One region of the Acuticoccus sp. MNP-M23 genome, then DNA from elsewhere that is predicted to be linked to it. Evidence: riboswitches for the same ligand, from Rfam matches in the RefSeq annotation. Region 1 holds a riboswitch; the other holds the start of a gene.
What was found. A riboswitch is a leader RNA that binds a small molecule or an ion and turns the genes downstream of it on or off. The one in region 1 is predicted to bind thiamine pyrophosphate.
Positions count from the first base shown of each region.

Region 2: another riboswitch for thiamine pyrophosphate. It lies ahead of thiC (phosphomethylpyrimidine synthase ThiC); the one in region 1 lies ahead of RDV64_RS18625 (hydroxyethylthiazole kinase).

Region 1 is NZ_CP133480.1:4,028,084-4,035,660, forward strand. It holds gene dusA (tRNA dihydrouridine(20/20a) synthase DusA) at 1-226, shown strand, start outside; gene RDV64_RS18595 (adenosylcobinamide-GDP ribazoletransferase) at 223-987, shown strand; gene RDV64_RS18600 (TIGR02281 family clan AA aspartic protease) at 984-1,694, shown strand; gene cobT (nicotinate-nucleotide--dimethylbenzimidazole phosphoribosyltransferase) at 1,691-2,716, shown strand; gene RDV64_RS18610 (uracil-DNA glycosylase family protein) at 2,713-3,369, shown strand; gene RDV64_RS18615 (hypothetical protein) at 3,474-4,103, shown strand; gene RDV64_RS18620 (Lrp/AsnC ligand binding domain-containing protein) at 4,147-4,383, opposite strand; TPP riboswitch at 4,518-4,615, shown strand; gene RDV64_RS18625 (hydroxyethylthiazole kinase) at 4,652-5,398, shown strand; gene thiE (thiamine phosphate synthase) at 5,398-6,021, shown strand; gene thiD (bifunctional hydroxymethylpyrimidine kinase/phosphomethylpyrimidine kinase) at 6,018-6,809, shown strand; gene RDV64_RS18640 (hypothetical protein) at 7,044-7,577, shown strand, end outside.
Region 2 is NZ_CP133480.1:4,460,519-4,468,095, reverse strand. It holds gene RDV64_RS20575 (RsmB/NOP family class I SAM-dependent RNA methyltransferase) at 1-391, shown strand, start outside; gene guaA (glutamine-hydrolyzing GMP synthase) at 426-1,973, shown strand; gene RDV64_RS20565 (cryptochrome/photolyase family protein) at 2,135-3,664, shown strand; gene RDV64_RS20560 (DUF2256 domain-containing protein) at 3,661-3,834, shown strand; TPP riboswitch at 3,890-4,019, shown strand; gene thiC (phosphomethylpyrimidine synthase ThiC) at 4,117-5,919, shown strand; gene RDV64_RS20550 (EAL domain-containing protein) at 5,979-7,559, opposite strand.

The DNA.
Region 1 (7,577 bases):
GCTGGGCCTCTTCCACGGCGAGCCCGGCGCGCGTGCCTACCGCCGCACGCTGACGGTGGCCGGCCAGGCGCCGGGTGCTGACGCCGGCCTTCTGGCAGATGCGATCGACGCTGTGGAGGCCGCCGGCATTGCCGCCGCCACCGCCCGCGCCGCGGCGTTTGCCGCCCGCCCCGACGAACCGCGCGCGACTGGTGACGAAGCCGGCGCCGTCCGGGAGCCCGCATGACGGCGCGCCTCAACCGCGTCACCACCGCGCTTGCATTCTTCTCCCGCTTTCCGGTTCCGGCGCGGTTTTGCGGCGAACCGCTGCTCCAGTCCCTGCCGATGGCACCGCTTGCCGGGGTGCTGATTGCGCTGCCCGCTGCTGCGCTGATGGTGGTGGCGCACTGGATGGGCGCACAGCCGCTCCTTTCGGCAGCCCTTGCCACCGTTGCCATGGTCATCGCCACCGGCGCGCTGCACGAAGACGGGCTTGCCGATTGTGCCGACGGCTTCTGGGGCGGGGCAACCCGCGAGCGGCGGCTCGAAATCATGCACGACAGCCGCGTCGGCACCTACGGCGTTCTGGCGCTGGTGGCGGGCGTGCTCCTCAAGGTCGCGATCCTGCAAACCGCGCTTTCCGGCGGGGTGCTGTTTGCGGCCCTGTCGCTCATCGCCTCCGCGGCTGCGGCGCGCGCCGTTGCGCTTTATGCGTGGACCGGCCTTGGCCCGGCAAGGGCGGACGGGCTGGCGGTGGCGGTGGGGCGGCCCACAATCAGCACCTTCCGCAACGCGCTTCTGGTCGCGATTGCGGTCACCGCGGTTCTCACCGTGTGGTGGGCGCCGCTGGGCTTTGTGCTGGCGGCAATGGCGGCCGCCGCTGCGGCAAAGGGCTGCGCCAGCCTTGCCGATGCCAAGATCGGCGGCCACACCGGGGACGTGATCGGTGCAGGCATCATCGTCGCAGACCTTTCCTACCTCCTCGTTCTCACTATCTGGACAGTGTGACCGCAGCTTTCCCCCTCCGCCGCACGCTCGCGTCTTGCGCCGTCCTGTGCGCCGCTTCTGTTGCCGGCCGCGCCCCGGCGGCGGCGCAGGCGGTCGAGCCCGTCTCGCTCGATACGTCCGGGCCCCATGCGGCAAAGCTGATCATTCTTCTTGTGGTGCTGGGCGCCATCCTGTTCGGGATGCGGCAGGTGCGGCTGCCGGAGGTCGTGCGTGCAGCCGCCATCTGGCTGGGCGCGCTTGCTGTCCTCCTCGGCGTCTACGCTTACCGCGTGCCGCTGGAGACGGCGGGGCGCGAGATTGCCTCCGTGCTGGTCCCCGGCATGGCGGTGAACGACGGCAACAAGGTGATGGTGCGGCGCGGCTTTCAGGGCCATTTCGTGATTGGCGGCGCGGTGGATGGCGCGCCGGTGAATTTCATTTTCGACACGGGCGCCAGCCTCGTGGTTCTTGCCGCCGAGGATGCCAGCAGGGCCGGCTTTCACCCCGAGGGGCTCGATTACCGCGTTCCGGTGATGACGGCCGCGGGGATGACCGAAGTCGCGCCCGTGATCCTCGATGAAATTTCCGTCGGCTCGATCAGGCTTTCGCGCGTGCGGGCGGCCATTGCCAAGCCGGGGGATCTCGGCACAAGTCTCCTCGGCATGACCTTTCTCAACAGACTTTCCGGCTATGAGGTGCGGCGCGACCGCCTTGTTCTGAACCCATGACAGACATCACCACCCAATCCCCCCTTGAGGATTTCCGCCAGCTGGCGCTCGCTCCGCTGCCCGATCGCTCCGCTGCCCGCGCTGCAACGCTTGCGCGCGAAGCGGCACTCACCAAGCCGGCAGGCTCTCTGGGCCGGCTGGAAGAAATCTCCCTCTGGCTGACCGAGGTGAGCGGAAAGGCGCCGCCCACCGTTGCCAAGCCGCGCGTGGTCATCTTTGCCGCTGCGCACGGGGTGGCCGATGCTGGCGTGTCGGCGTTCCCCTCCAGCGTGAACCAGCAGATGCTGGCGGCCTTCCAGGCCGGCAAGGCGGCCATCAACCAGATCTGCTCCACCGGCAATATCGGCCTTTCGGTGTTCGATCTTGCGGTGGACATTCCGTCCGGAAACATCGTCAGCGAAGACGCATTCGCCAGCGAGAAGGACCTTGCCGCAACGCTCGCCTTCGGCCTTGAAGCGATTGCCGGCGGGATCGACTGCCTTGGCATCGGCGAGATGGGCATCGGCAACACCACCGTGGCCGCAGCCATCTATGCCGCCCTTTACGGCGGTTCGGCGGCGGACTGGTGCGGCGCCGGCACGGGCGTGACCGGGGAGGGGCTGCGCCGCAAGATCGACGCGGTGGACGCCGCGCTCGCCCGGATCGGACCGGAGCGCGACCCGTTGACCATTCTCCAGCGGATCGGCGGCCGCGACATTGCCGCGATGGCCGGCGCCATTCTGGCCGCCCGCACGGAAGGCGTGCCGGTTGTGGTGGACGGCTTTGTGGCCAGCGCCGCAGCCGCGATCGTTCATGCCATGGGGCCGGACGCCACCGCGCATTGCCTCTTTGCCCACTGCTCTGCCGAGAGCGCCCACGGGCGGGCGCTGGAGGCGATGGGCGGCAAGCCGCTGCTCGACCTTGGCATGCGCCTTGGCGAAGGCACCGGGGCAGCCCTTGCCATCGGCATCCTCAAGGCAGCGGCGGCCTGCCATTCCGGCATGGCGACGTTTGCGGAGGCTGGCGTCGACGGACCGGCGTGACACGGGACGGGGTTCCGGCGGACGGAGCGCCGCTCGAGGCGTTTCTAGGCGCCATGTCACGCTGCCGGATCTGCCGCGACACGCCGACCGGCGAGCCGCTTCCTCACGAACCCCGGCCGATCTTCCAGATCTCGTCCACCGCCCGGATTGCCATTTGCAGCCAGGCGCCCGGCAACAAGGCGCACGTCGCGGGGTTGCCGTTCTACGACCCGTCCGGCGTTCGCCTGCGCGACTGGATGGGCCTCGACGAGACGCAGTTCTACGACTGGTCGAAGATTGCGATCATTCCCATGGGGTTCTGTTTTCCAGGGTATGATCGCCACGGCGGGGACCTGCCGCCGCGGCGCGAGTGCGGCGCCACCTGGCATGACCGCCTGTTCCAGCGCCTGCCGCAGCTTTCGCTGTTCCTGTGCATCGGCAAATATTCGCTGTCCTACCATCTGCCGCACACACGCCGCGCATCTCTCACCGACACGGTCGGCGCATGGCGCGACATTGTGACGCAGACTGCGCCGCGCACCGTGATGGCACTGCCGCACCCGTCCTGGCGCAACAACGTCTGGCTGAAGCGAAATCCGTGGTTCGAGGCCGAGGTGCTGCCCGAGTTGCGCCGCCGCGTCGCGGACGCGTTGAGTGCGACAGATTCGACATGATTGCACGGCGCTGGCCGCTTGCGCGGCGCCAGTGTGGCAATTCTTTATCAACAGATTAATCTGTTCGTGCGGAATTGCGACCGGTGGAATGCGGAGTCTTGGTTATGCGTAATGAAATCGGGCTGTTCGGGGCGGTGCTGAGCGCCGGATTGATGCTGGGCGGCAACGCGCTGGCGCAGACGGCAGGCGGCGGCCAACAGGCGCCGGTGCGCGCCGAGGTGGTGCAGGTGGCGCCCGGCCAGCCGGCCTCTGCCGCCGTGGTGGTGACGGAGCCGGGGATCCGTGCGGTGGATGTGGCGCCTTCCGACCCTGCGTCCAATGACGCGCGCCGCATCTTCATCGACACGGGTGTGTCCGACGTCCGGGTCAACGACCTTCTGACGCAGGTGACCATGAACCGGTCGGAGCTGAGCCCGTGCCCCTCCAACGATTATATCTATGAGCGGGCGCGGCCCAAGTGGCTGTACCAGACCGGGCGGCTTATGGTCGCCATGGAGGAGGGCGCGACAGTGCGCGTTTCCTTCTCCTGCATCGAGGGTCTGCAGAGCATCAACGCCGTCCAGTTCCTGTCACTCCCGGGCGAGCGGGTGGCGCAGGTCATGCCGGTGCGGGCCGATTCGCTGGAAGCGTTCGCGAACCGGCAGCGCAATGTGCCGAGCCTTGCCGCGCCCACGGGCACCAACACTGCCGGCCAGTCCGCGCAACAGCGCGCACGCGGCGTTCCGCTGCCCTGATCGGGCAGCGCTGCGCGCCCGGCAGCAAATGGCCGGTGTGCGGTCAGAAGGCCTTGAAGGTGATGATGGTCTTGGTGTCGAGGATACCGGGCAGCGTCTGCACCTTTTCCTGCACGAAGTGGCCGATGTCGTTGTCACGCTCGACATAGAATTTGACCAGCAGGTCGTAGTCGCCTGCGGTGGAGTAGATCTCCGAGGCGATCTCCGCGTCGGCCAGGGCGTTGGCCACATCGTAGGCGCGGCCAAGCTGCGCTTTGATCAGCACGAAAAACGGCGTCATCACATCCTCCATACGCCGCTGCGGGCTTCGGCCTCTTTTGTGCCACCGGCGCCGATAGCACAAGGGTTGGCGTGCGCGGTATGGACCGGTTTGCGGATCTGTCTTGCGCCACGAGCGCGCGATCCCTAATTACCCACCATCCAAGGGGGCGCCTTCGGGCTGAGAGGCATCGTGCCGACCCCTCGCACCTGATCCGGGTCATGCCGGCGGAGGAATTGGATTTGCAACGCCTGCTGCGCTCGCGCGCCACCCCAGCCGAACCGCGCCAATGAGCGCGCCCGCTACCGTCAGCGTGCCAGCCGATGCCCACGCCCTGCGTGAGGCGGCCGGCGCCGCGCTGGACCGGATGCTTTCCCGCCGCCCGCGCGTTCACGCCATGCTGTCGCCCGTGGCGCAGCCCCTGGCCGCCAACATTGCCGCGGCGCTGGGGATCGACGTGTCCATGTCCCACGACCCCGTGGATGCACCGCAGATGGTCGCCCGGTCGCACAGCGCATTGATCAACCTTGGCATGCTCGATCCGGTCCGCCGCGAAGGTGCCGCAAAAGCTGTCCTCACCGGAACACCGTTCGTGCTTGATCCGGTGAAGATCGACCGCGCCAGCGAGCGTTTCGCCTTTGCGCAGAAGCTCATTCAGGCTGGCCCCTCTGTGATCAAGGGCAACCGCGCGGAAATGGCGGCCCTTGGCGCCATCGCCGACGATTTTGTCACCGTCACCACCGGCGCGCAGGACCTCGTCAGGGACGGGCGCCGGTGCGCGACGCTCCACAACGGCACGCCGATGCTGGACCGCGTCATCGCCACCGGCTGCGCTGCCGGCCTGCTGGTGGCGGCCATGGTTGCGGTGGAGACCGACCCCTTCGTGGCGGCAACGGCGGGCGCCGGGCTGATGGCCTTCGCCGGCGAGCTTGCCGCCGACGGCTCGCACGGCCCCGGCAGTTTTGCCGTCTCGCTGATCGACCACCTTGCCGCGCTGGACGGTGCGGCGCTCACCAAAGGCCTCCGGATAGACTGATGCTTGATCCCAGTGTGTACCTCGTCATGGGCCCGGATGTGGCCGACCCCGTGGCGCTTGCCCGCAAGGCGGTGGCCGGAGGCGTCAGCCTGATCCAGTGGCGCGACAAGACCGGCAGCACGGCCGAACAGGTGGCGCTGGTGCGCGCGCTGGTGGCGGCTGTCCCCGTGCCTGTGCTGGTGAACGACCGGGCCGACGTGGCGCTGATTGCCGGGGCAGCGGGCGTTCACGTCGGTCACGGCGATCTCACGCCGGGGGAGGCCCGCCGCATTGTGGGCGACGAGGCCATCGTCGGCCTCACCATCCACACCATGGCGGAGGCTGAGGCGGCGCTCCGTCAGCCCATCGACTATGGCTCGGTCGGCGGCGTCTTCGAAACGCACAGCAAGGTGAACCCCAACCCGCCCATCGGCATCGACGGGTTTGCCGCCATTGCGGCCTATCTCAAGGCCGAACGTGCCATGAAGGTGGTCGCCATCGCCGGCATCGATGCCGAGCGTGCCGCGCTGCTCCGCGCCGCCGGGGCAGACGGTGTGGCGGTCATGAGTGCGATCACCAGGGCGGCGGACCCGGCGCAGGCGGCCCGCACCCTCGCCACGGTATTTGCGGAGAAGGCGGCGTGATTGCGCTGACGATCGCCGGATCTGATTCGGGCGGTGGCGCCGGCATTCAGGCGGACCTGAAGACCATGAGCGCGCTTGGCGTTTACGGCGCCAGCGTGATCACGGCAATAACGGCGCAGAACACCCGCGGCGTGACGGCAGTGCACGGCATTCCGGCCGACATTGTCACCGCGCAGCTGGATGCCGTGCTGTCGGACCTCGACGTGAAGGCGATCAAGATCGGCATGGTGGGCGACCGCGCGGTGATCAGCGCCATCGCCCGCGCCCTTGCAGGCAGCCGGATCCCCATCGTGCTCGACCCGGTGATGATCGCCACCTCCGGCGACCGGCTGATCGGGGAAGGGGCGGAGAAGGCGCTCTTCAGCGAACTTTTGCCGCTCGCGACGCTGGTGACGCCCAACGTGCCGGAGGCCGGCGTTCTTCTCAATGCCAAGAGCGCGGTAGACGTCCCGCAGATGCGTGAGCAGGCCCGTGAGCTGGCGGCCCTCGGTCCGGCCATTCTGCTCAAGGGCGGACACCTGACGACCGGCGATGCCACCGATGTATTCTTCCACGAAGGGCGCCCGGAACTCTTGAGTGCGGCGCGGATCGCATCGCCCAACACCCACGGGACGGGGTGTACGCTGTCGAGCGCCGTGACCGCATTCCTTGCCCGCGGCATGGCGCTGCGTGCCGCAGTGCACGCGGCGAAGGAATATATTTCTGCCGCCATTGCAGCGTCCGACCAGCTCCAGATCGGCAGCGGACACGGGCCTGTCCATCATTTTCATGCCGTCTGGCCGCGTTAGGGATCGTTGCCGGGGCGTAAAATTACCTGCTCATTCGGGTACCCGAACCGGAACCTCCACCTTCTGGGCGACGTTCAGCCACCAGAATACGCATCTATCGCGATAGGAGACGACGTTGAATAGCTTGATTTATCTTGTGGGCCTTGTGGTTGTTGTTCTTTTCATTCTCAGCATTCTAGGCCTCGCGTAACCGTATTACGGCGAATCTAAAATCCTCGAGGAGGGGTTAGATCAATGTCCACCAAACAACAGATCGATCGCGAAGCAGCATCCGCCAAGGATAAGCTTAATGAGGCTTCCGACGAAATAAAGAATCAGGCTCGGTCCGCGGTCGATGAAGCGCAGCGCGCTGCGACCAATTATGCCGAAGACGGCAAGAACGTTGCCGCTGGAAGCCTCACCGACTTTGCCAAGGCTGTGCGCAGCGCGTCTGACGAACTGTCCAGCCGCGACCAGGGCATGGCAGCACGTTTCGTGACCGAAGCGGCTGACGGGCTGGAGCGCGTTGCAAATTCCGTTTCCGGAACGTCAGTGGAAGAGATGGCGGGTTCCGTCACCGATTTCGCCCGCCGCAATCCCGGTCCGTTCCTTGTCGGCACCGTTCTGGCTGGCGTCGCGCTCGGCCGGTTCGTGAAGGCGTCGTCGGAGCGCTCCCATGATGCGCCGAGCCACGCCGGCCCTGCGGGCACGCCCTACCGCCCCACCGGCACTGCACCGGCCGCATCGCCAGTCCGTCCGGCATCGTCCGCACCGGCGGGCAGCACGGTT
Region 2 (7,577 bases), 430 kb from region 1:
CCGCGTTTTGATCGACGCGCCATGCTCCGGCAGCGGCACATGGCGGCGCCGGCCCGAGACCAAGTGGCGGCTCTCTGAGCAAACGCTGGAGCGGCGGATGGAAGACCAGGCCGAAGTCCTGGAGCGCGCCCGCAGCTTCGTGCGGCCGGGCGGCTACATCGTCTACGTCACGTGCTCGATGCTGCCGCAGGAGAACGAAGGCGCCATCGACAGCTTCCTGGAGCATTCGCCCGAGTTTGCCCCGGTTTCCGCCGGCGAGGCGTGGGAAGACCTCTTCGGCGTCGGCGGCCCCAAGCCGTGGAGCGCCGACGGCATGAGCCTCACCATGACCCCCGCCGCCACCAACACCGACGGCTTCTTTCTCGCAGTCCTCGAACGGATGACCGATTGATCCGCGCCAGCACCAACACGCCCAAGGGAAACCGATGAGCCACGACACCATCCTGATCGTCGATTTCGGAAGCCAGGTGACGCAGCTCATCGCGCGGCGCGTTCGGGAGGCGGGCGTCTTCTCCGTCATCGCCCCGTTCTCCGAAGCCGCCGCCGCGTTCCGCGAGCACCAGCCGGCCGGCGTGATCTTCTCCGGCGGTCCGGGCTCCACCCACGCCGAAGGCAGCCCCCGCGCACCGCAGGAAATCGTTGACGCGGACGTGCCGATCCTCGGCATCTGCTACGGCCAGATGACGATGACCACCCAGATGGGCGGCCGCGCCGAGGCCGACGACCACCGCGAGTTCGGCCGCGCCGAAATCGAGGTGGTCGGTAAGAGCCCCTTGATCGAGGGCATCTGGTCCCCCGGCGAGAGCCACACCGTGTGGATGAGCCACGGCGACCGCGTGGTCGAGCCGGCCCCCGGGTTCGAGGTGATCGCCCGCTCCCCCGGCGCGCCGTTTGCGCTGATTGCCAACGAGGAGCGCCGCGCCTACGGCCTGATGTTCCACCCCGAGGTGGTCCACACCCCCGACGGTGCGCGCCTCATCGAGAATTTCGTGCGCCGGATCGCAGGCGCCACCGGCGACTGGACCATGGCCGCCTTCCGTGAGGAGGCGGTGGCCCGCATCCGCGCACAGGTGGGCGACGGCAAGGTGATCTGCGGGCTTTCGGGCGGCGTCGATTCGACCGTCACCGCTGTTCTGATTGCCGAGGCGATCGGCGACCAGCTCACCTGCATTTTCGTCGACCACGGCCTTTTGCGCCAGAACGAGGCGGCGGAAGTGGAGGCGATGTTCGCCGGCCGCAACGATGTGGTGTTCAACAAGGTCGACGCTTCGGACGCCTTCCTCTCCGAGCTTGCCGGCGTCACCGACCCCGAGCAGAAGCGCAAGGTCATCGGCCGCGTGTTCGTCGAGGTGTTCGAGAAGGAAGCCAAGGCCGTTGGCGGCGATTTCCTTGCACAGGGCACGCTCTACCCGGACGTGATCGAGAGCGTTTCTGCCACCGGCGGCCCCTCCGTCACCATCAAGTCGCACCACAATGTCGGCGGCCTGCCGGAGCGCATGGGCCTCAAGCTGGTGGAGCCGCTGCGGCTTCTCTTCAAGGACGAGGTGCGCGCGCTTGGCCGCGAGCTCGGCCTTGGCGAGACATTCGTCGGCCGCCACCCGTTCCCCGGACCCGGCCTTGCGATCCGCTGTCCCGGCGAGATCACCGGCGAGGGCCTCGACATCCTGCGCCGCGCCGACGCCATCTATATCGAGGAAATCCGCGCGGCCGGCCTTTACGACAAGATCTGGCAGGCCTTTGCCGTCCTGCTGCCTGTAAAGACCGTTGGCGTGATGGGCGACGCGCGCACTTACGAGCACGTCCTCGCGCTGCGCGCCGTCACCTCCACCGACGGGATGACCGCCGACGTCTACCCGTTCGACCCGATGTTCCTCTCCCGCGTCGCAAGCCGCATCGTCAACCAGGTTCGCGGCGTCAACCGCGTAGTCTACGACGTGACGTCGAAGCCGCCCGGCACCATCGAGTGGGAATGACCGCCTGACTGCGACAGGCTGACAGAGACGCGCTGCCGGACGGGGCGGCGCGATCTCACGTCACAGGCCAGCGCTCTTGGCGGCGCGTCGCTGCCGGGCAAATGTCCCGGCATGAATTCAGCGTTTGCCAGCAACCCCGGCCGGCGGGGAGCCCTTGCTCGATGACCGGCGTGCGAAACCTCATTCTCGTTCTGGGCGATCAGCTCACGCGCGGGCTGTCCAGCATTGCTGCGGGCGATCCGGCGCGCGACCGCGTGCTGATGGCCGAAGTGCACGACGAAGCCACCTACGTGCGCCACCACAAGAAGAAGATTGCATTCCTGTTTTCCGCCATGCGCCACTTTGCAGCCGAGCTGCGCGAGGCTGGCTGGCAGGTCGATTACGTCACGCTTGATGCAGACGGCAACACCGGCAGCTTCACCGGCGAGGTTGAGCGGGCGGTGGCAGCGCGCGGGCCGGAGCGGATTGTCGTCACCGAGGCTGGCGAGTGGCGCGTCGCGGCGATGATAAAGGGGTGGGAGGAGCGCTTTTGCGTGCCCGTCGATATCCTTCCGGACGATCGGTTTCTGTCGTCGATCGAGGCCTTCGCCGCGTGGGCGGACGGGCGCAAGCAGCTCCGCATGGAGTATTTTTATCGCGAGATGCGCAAGAAGACCGGGCTTCTGATGGACGGGAGCGAACCTGCCGGCGGCAAGTGGAATTTCGACCACGACAACAGAAAGCCCGCAAAGACCGATCTTTTCATGCCCCGCCCGAACGAGATTGCGCCGGACGAAACCACGCAGGGTGTCCTGGCGCTGGTTGCCGACCGGTTCGACAATCATTTCGGCGACCTCGCGCCATTCACCTTCGCCGTGACGCGGGGGGACGCCGAGGACGCATTCGCAGCGTTCGTCGACAAGGCGCTACCAAGGTTCGGGGACTATCAGGACGCAATGCTCGCCGGCGAGCCGTTCCTCTACCATTCCGTCATCGCGCTCTACATCAATGCCGGGCTTCTTGATCCGCTTAAGGTGTGCGCGGCGGTGGAGGACGCCTGGCGGGCGGGGGACGTGCCGCTCAACGCCGCAGAGGGCTTCATTCGCCAGATCATCGGCTGGCGCGAATATGTCCGCGGGATCTACTGGCTGAAGATGCCCGGCTACGAGGCCAGCAATTTCTTCGGCCACAAGCGCCCGCTGCCGGACTTCTACTGGACCGCAGAGACCGACATGATGTGCCTGCGCGAAGCGATCACGCAGACAAAGGAGCTGGCCTACGCGCACCACATCCAGCGGCTGATGGTGACCGGCAACTTCGCAATGCTGGCGGGGGTCGACCCGGCAGAGGTGCACGAGTGGTACCTGTGCGTCTACGCCGATGCCTATGAGTGGGTGGAGATGCCCAACACCATCGGGATGAGCCAGTTTGCCGATGGCGGGCTCTTGGCGTCCAAGCCCTACGCGGCGAGCGGGGCCTACATCAACCGCATGTCCGACTATTGCGGAAACTGCCGGTACGACGTGAAGCAGCGCACCGGGCCGGAGGCCTGCCCGTTCAACGCGCTTTACTGGGGTTTCGTATCCCGCAACCGGAACAGGATCGGCAACAACCCCCGCATGAAGCAGATGGTGCGGACCTATGACAGGTTTGACGGGGACGAGCAGGAGCGGATCACGCAGAGCGCAGCCGCCTTTCTGGACAGCCTGTGACGGACAAGCGCTACACCAAGAGCAACCTGCCGCAGAAGGTCTGCGCCGCTTGCGGCAGGCCGTTCGCCTGGCGGCGCAAATGGGCGCGCGACTGGGACAACGTGAAAACCTGCTCGGAGCGCTGCAAGGGCGCGCTCCGCAAGATGAATGCCCAAGAGCGCAGGGGCTGACCCGGCGATCTTTCATTCGGACAATTGACAGGGCCGGGGCACAACGGCGATCATCGACGCTCACCTGGGGGGTCCCGACAAGGGGCTGAGATTCTGCTGGTGCGGTGCCAAGGCCCGCGTAGCGCAGTGACCCGATGAACCTGATCCAGTTCATACTGGCGTAGGGATGGTGCGCGCTTCGACAGGGCCGATCCGTTAGGCGGTGGCCCGCCTTCACGCCGAAGCCTCCTGCCGTTTTTACCCGCCGAACTGGGTCTCCATTGCTTGAGCAGGGAGGCTCATTTGGACGCTTTTGCAAAGACCGTCACCACAGGTCCGTTGCCCGCCTCGCGCAAAATCCATGCGCAGGGCATCCTTCATCCGGACATCCGCGTGCCCATGCGCGAAATTGCCGTGCATCCCACCGCCGGGGAACCGCCGGTCGCCGTCTACGATTCCTCCGGACCCTATACGGACGGCAAGACGGCCGTTGCGGTGAACGCCGGACTTGCCCGCATTCGCGCGCCCTGGGTGGACGCCAGAGGCGATACCGAGGCCTATGATGGACGCGCCGTCGAGGCGGCGGACAACGGCTTCGTCTCCGCCGAACGGCTGACCCCGCCGTTTCCCGCCCGGCACCGGCCGCGTCGTGCCAAGGACGGCACGGCAGTGACGCAGCTTGCCTACGCACGGGCCGGCATCATCACGCCTGAAATGGAGTTCGTGGCGATCCGCGAAAACATCGGCCGTGACGCTGCCGCCGCCGCCACGCGCGATGGCGAGGATTTCGGCGCCGCAATTCCGGACCACGTGACGCCCGAGTTCGTCCGCGAGGAAGTGGCGCGGGGCAGGGCGATCATCCCCGCCAACATCAATCATCCGGAAGCCGAGCCGATGATCATCGGCCGCAATTTTCTGGTGAAGATCAACGCCAACATCGGCAACTCCGCCGTCACCTCGTCCATGAGCGAGGAGGTGGAGAAGATGGTCTGGGCGATCCGCTGGGGCGCGGATACGGTGATGGACCTCTCCACCGGCCGCAATATCCACAACATTCGCGACTGGATCATCCGCAACGCGCCGGTGCCCATCGGCACGGTGCCGCTCTACCAGGCGCTGGAGAAAGTCGGCGGCGTTGCAGAGGACCTCACGTGGGAAATCTACCGCGACACGCTGATCGAGCAGGCCGAGCAGGGGGTGGATTATTTCACCATCCACTCGGGGGTGCGGCTTCACATGATCCCGCTCACCGTGGACAGGGTCACCGGCATTGTCTCGCGCGGCGGGTCGATCATGGCCAAGTGGTGCCTCCACCATCACCGCGAGAGTTTTCTGTACGAGCATTTTGACGAGATCTGCGACATCTGCCGTGCCTACGACGTGTCGTTCTCGCTGGGCGACGGGCTGCGTCCGGGCTCCATCGCCGACGCCAACGACGCGGCGCAATTTGCCGAGCTGGAGACGCTGGGGGAGCTGACCGAGATTGCCTGGGCCAAGGACTGCCAGGTGATGATCGAGGGGCCGGGCCACGTTCCGATGCACAAGATCAAGGCCAACATGGACAAGCAGCTTGCCGTTTGCGGCGAGGCGCCGTTCTACACGCTGGGGCCGCTGACGACGGACATTGCGCCGGGCTACGACCACATCACCTCCGGCATTGGCGCGGCGATGATCGGCTGGTTCGGCACCGCGATGCTTTGTTACGTCACGCCCAAGGAGCACCTCGGCCTGCCGGACCGGGACGATGTGAAGACCGGCGTGATCACCTACAAGATTGCCGCCCATGCGGCCGATCTTGCCAAGGGGCATCCGGCAGCGCAGGCCCGCGACGACGCCCTCAGCCGCGCGCGGTTCGAGTTCCGCTGGGAGGACCAGTTCAACCTCTCGCTGGACCCCGAAACGGCGCAGAAATTCCATGACGAGACGCTGCCCAAGGAGGCGCACAAGGTGGCGCACTTCTGCTCCATGTGCGGGCCGAAATTCTGCTCCATGCGCATCAGCCACGATATCCGCGCCGAAGCGCAGAAGGAGGGGCTTGCGGCGATGGCGGAGAAATTCCGCGAAGCCGGTGAGCTTTACCTGCCGGTGACGCCAGACCGGAGCTGAATGGGACGGGCCGGCGGTGTCAGCTGCCGGCCCCCTCAGGCCGCGGTCGCTGGCGCGCTTCAGCCGGTGCGCAGTGCCTTGTCGCTGGCGGTGACGAAGGCGATGAAATCGCGCGCCGGCATCGGCTTTGCGTAAAGGTATCCTTGGCCATAATCCACGCCTTCATCGCGCAGGTAGGCCGCCTGTTCCTCTGTGCTGATCCCTTCGGCGACGATGCGCAGCTTCAGCGTTTTGGCAAGCGCGATGATGTGCGGCGTCACCAGGCTGGTCACCGAGTCCGAGCCGATGGTGTCGACGAACGACTTGTCGATCTTCAGGACGTCCAGCGGCAGGTTCTGAAGGTGGGACAGGCTGGAGTAGCCCGTGCCGAAATCGTCGATGGCAATGGTGTGCTGGCGGTTGCGGGCGTCGTCCAGTCCGGCCTTCGCCACTTCGGCGTCGAGGAAGGCGCGCTCGGTGACTTCGAGCCAGATCTGCTGGTTCTCGATACCGCTGCGGTGCAGCGCCTTTTCGAGAACGCGCAGGACGCGTCCGCCTTCAATGTCGCGGGCGCCAAGATTGATGGCGATGTGCAGGTCGCGCCGGTCGCGCAGGAAGCGTTTCAACTCCCGCACCACGCTGGCGATCACCGAATCGGTGACGGCCGATATCACGCCGTGCGCCTCGGCGAAGGGGATGAACACGTCGGGCGCGATCGTCCGGCCGTCCTGGCGGTGCCAGCGCACCAAGGCTTCTGCGCCTATGCAGCGGCCGCTCTTCATGTCGACGAGCGGCTGGTAGTGGACCGTCAGCTCTCCCTTGCGGATGGCGCTCAGCATTTCGGCGCTGGGGGACAGGTGCCGCCGCAGGACCCAGATTGTGAGGCCCATGACAAACAGCGCAATGAAGGCCCCCCACGGCAGGAGCTGGACCTGTTCGCGGCGCACGGCGGCGTGAATGCTGGCAAGCGGCTTGGCCGCGAGCGCTGCCAGGCGCGCCTTGCGGGCCGACCCGTAGATGTAGCCCTTCGCCACGCCAACGTCCGGTGCGGTGGTGAGGGCCTTCACCGGCGCTGCGTCGACCGCGCCCCGGAGGCTGAGCAGCGTGCCGTCCGTGGTGCCCAGCATGAGAATGGTCGAGCGCGTGCCGATGAAATCGACGAATTGGTCCGGGTCCAGCTCGGCGACATAGTTGCCCGAGCGGACCATCAGCATCGGGTCCGCTGCCTCGGTGTCCGGACCGTCGACACCGGGCGGTGTGCGGAAAATCTCAAGGCCTGCATCGGTCACGAAGTCAGGCTCGCCCAGGTTGAGGGTCTCGAACGTCCTGTTCCACGGGGTGCAGCGGATCGTATCGTTCTCGAAAAAATAGAGCTGATAGATGGGCAGGGTGCGTGCGGTCAGATGGCGCATCAAACCGATGTGGCCGTCCGAACAGGCCTCTCCGGTAAAATCGTTGAGGCTGACGAGAGCCGCGTCCAACCCGTCGATGGTCCGTTCAGCCCGCTCCAGCAGCTCGCTGGCAAATTCGCTCATGGTTTCCTGGGCTGCGGAGACGGCAGTGCGCCACGAAACGTAGGACATTGCGGCAAGCGGCAGGATGGCGCCCACAAGCGCAAGCGCGACGGCAATTGCAATGATGCGCAGGCGCCGGAGAATCATCGAATGTCGTCCGTCTTC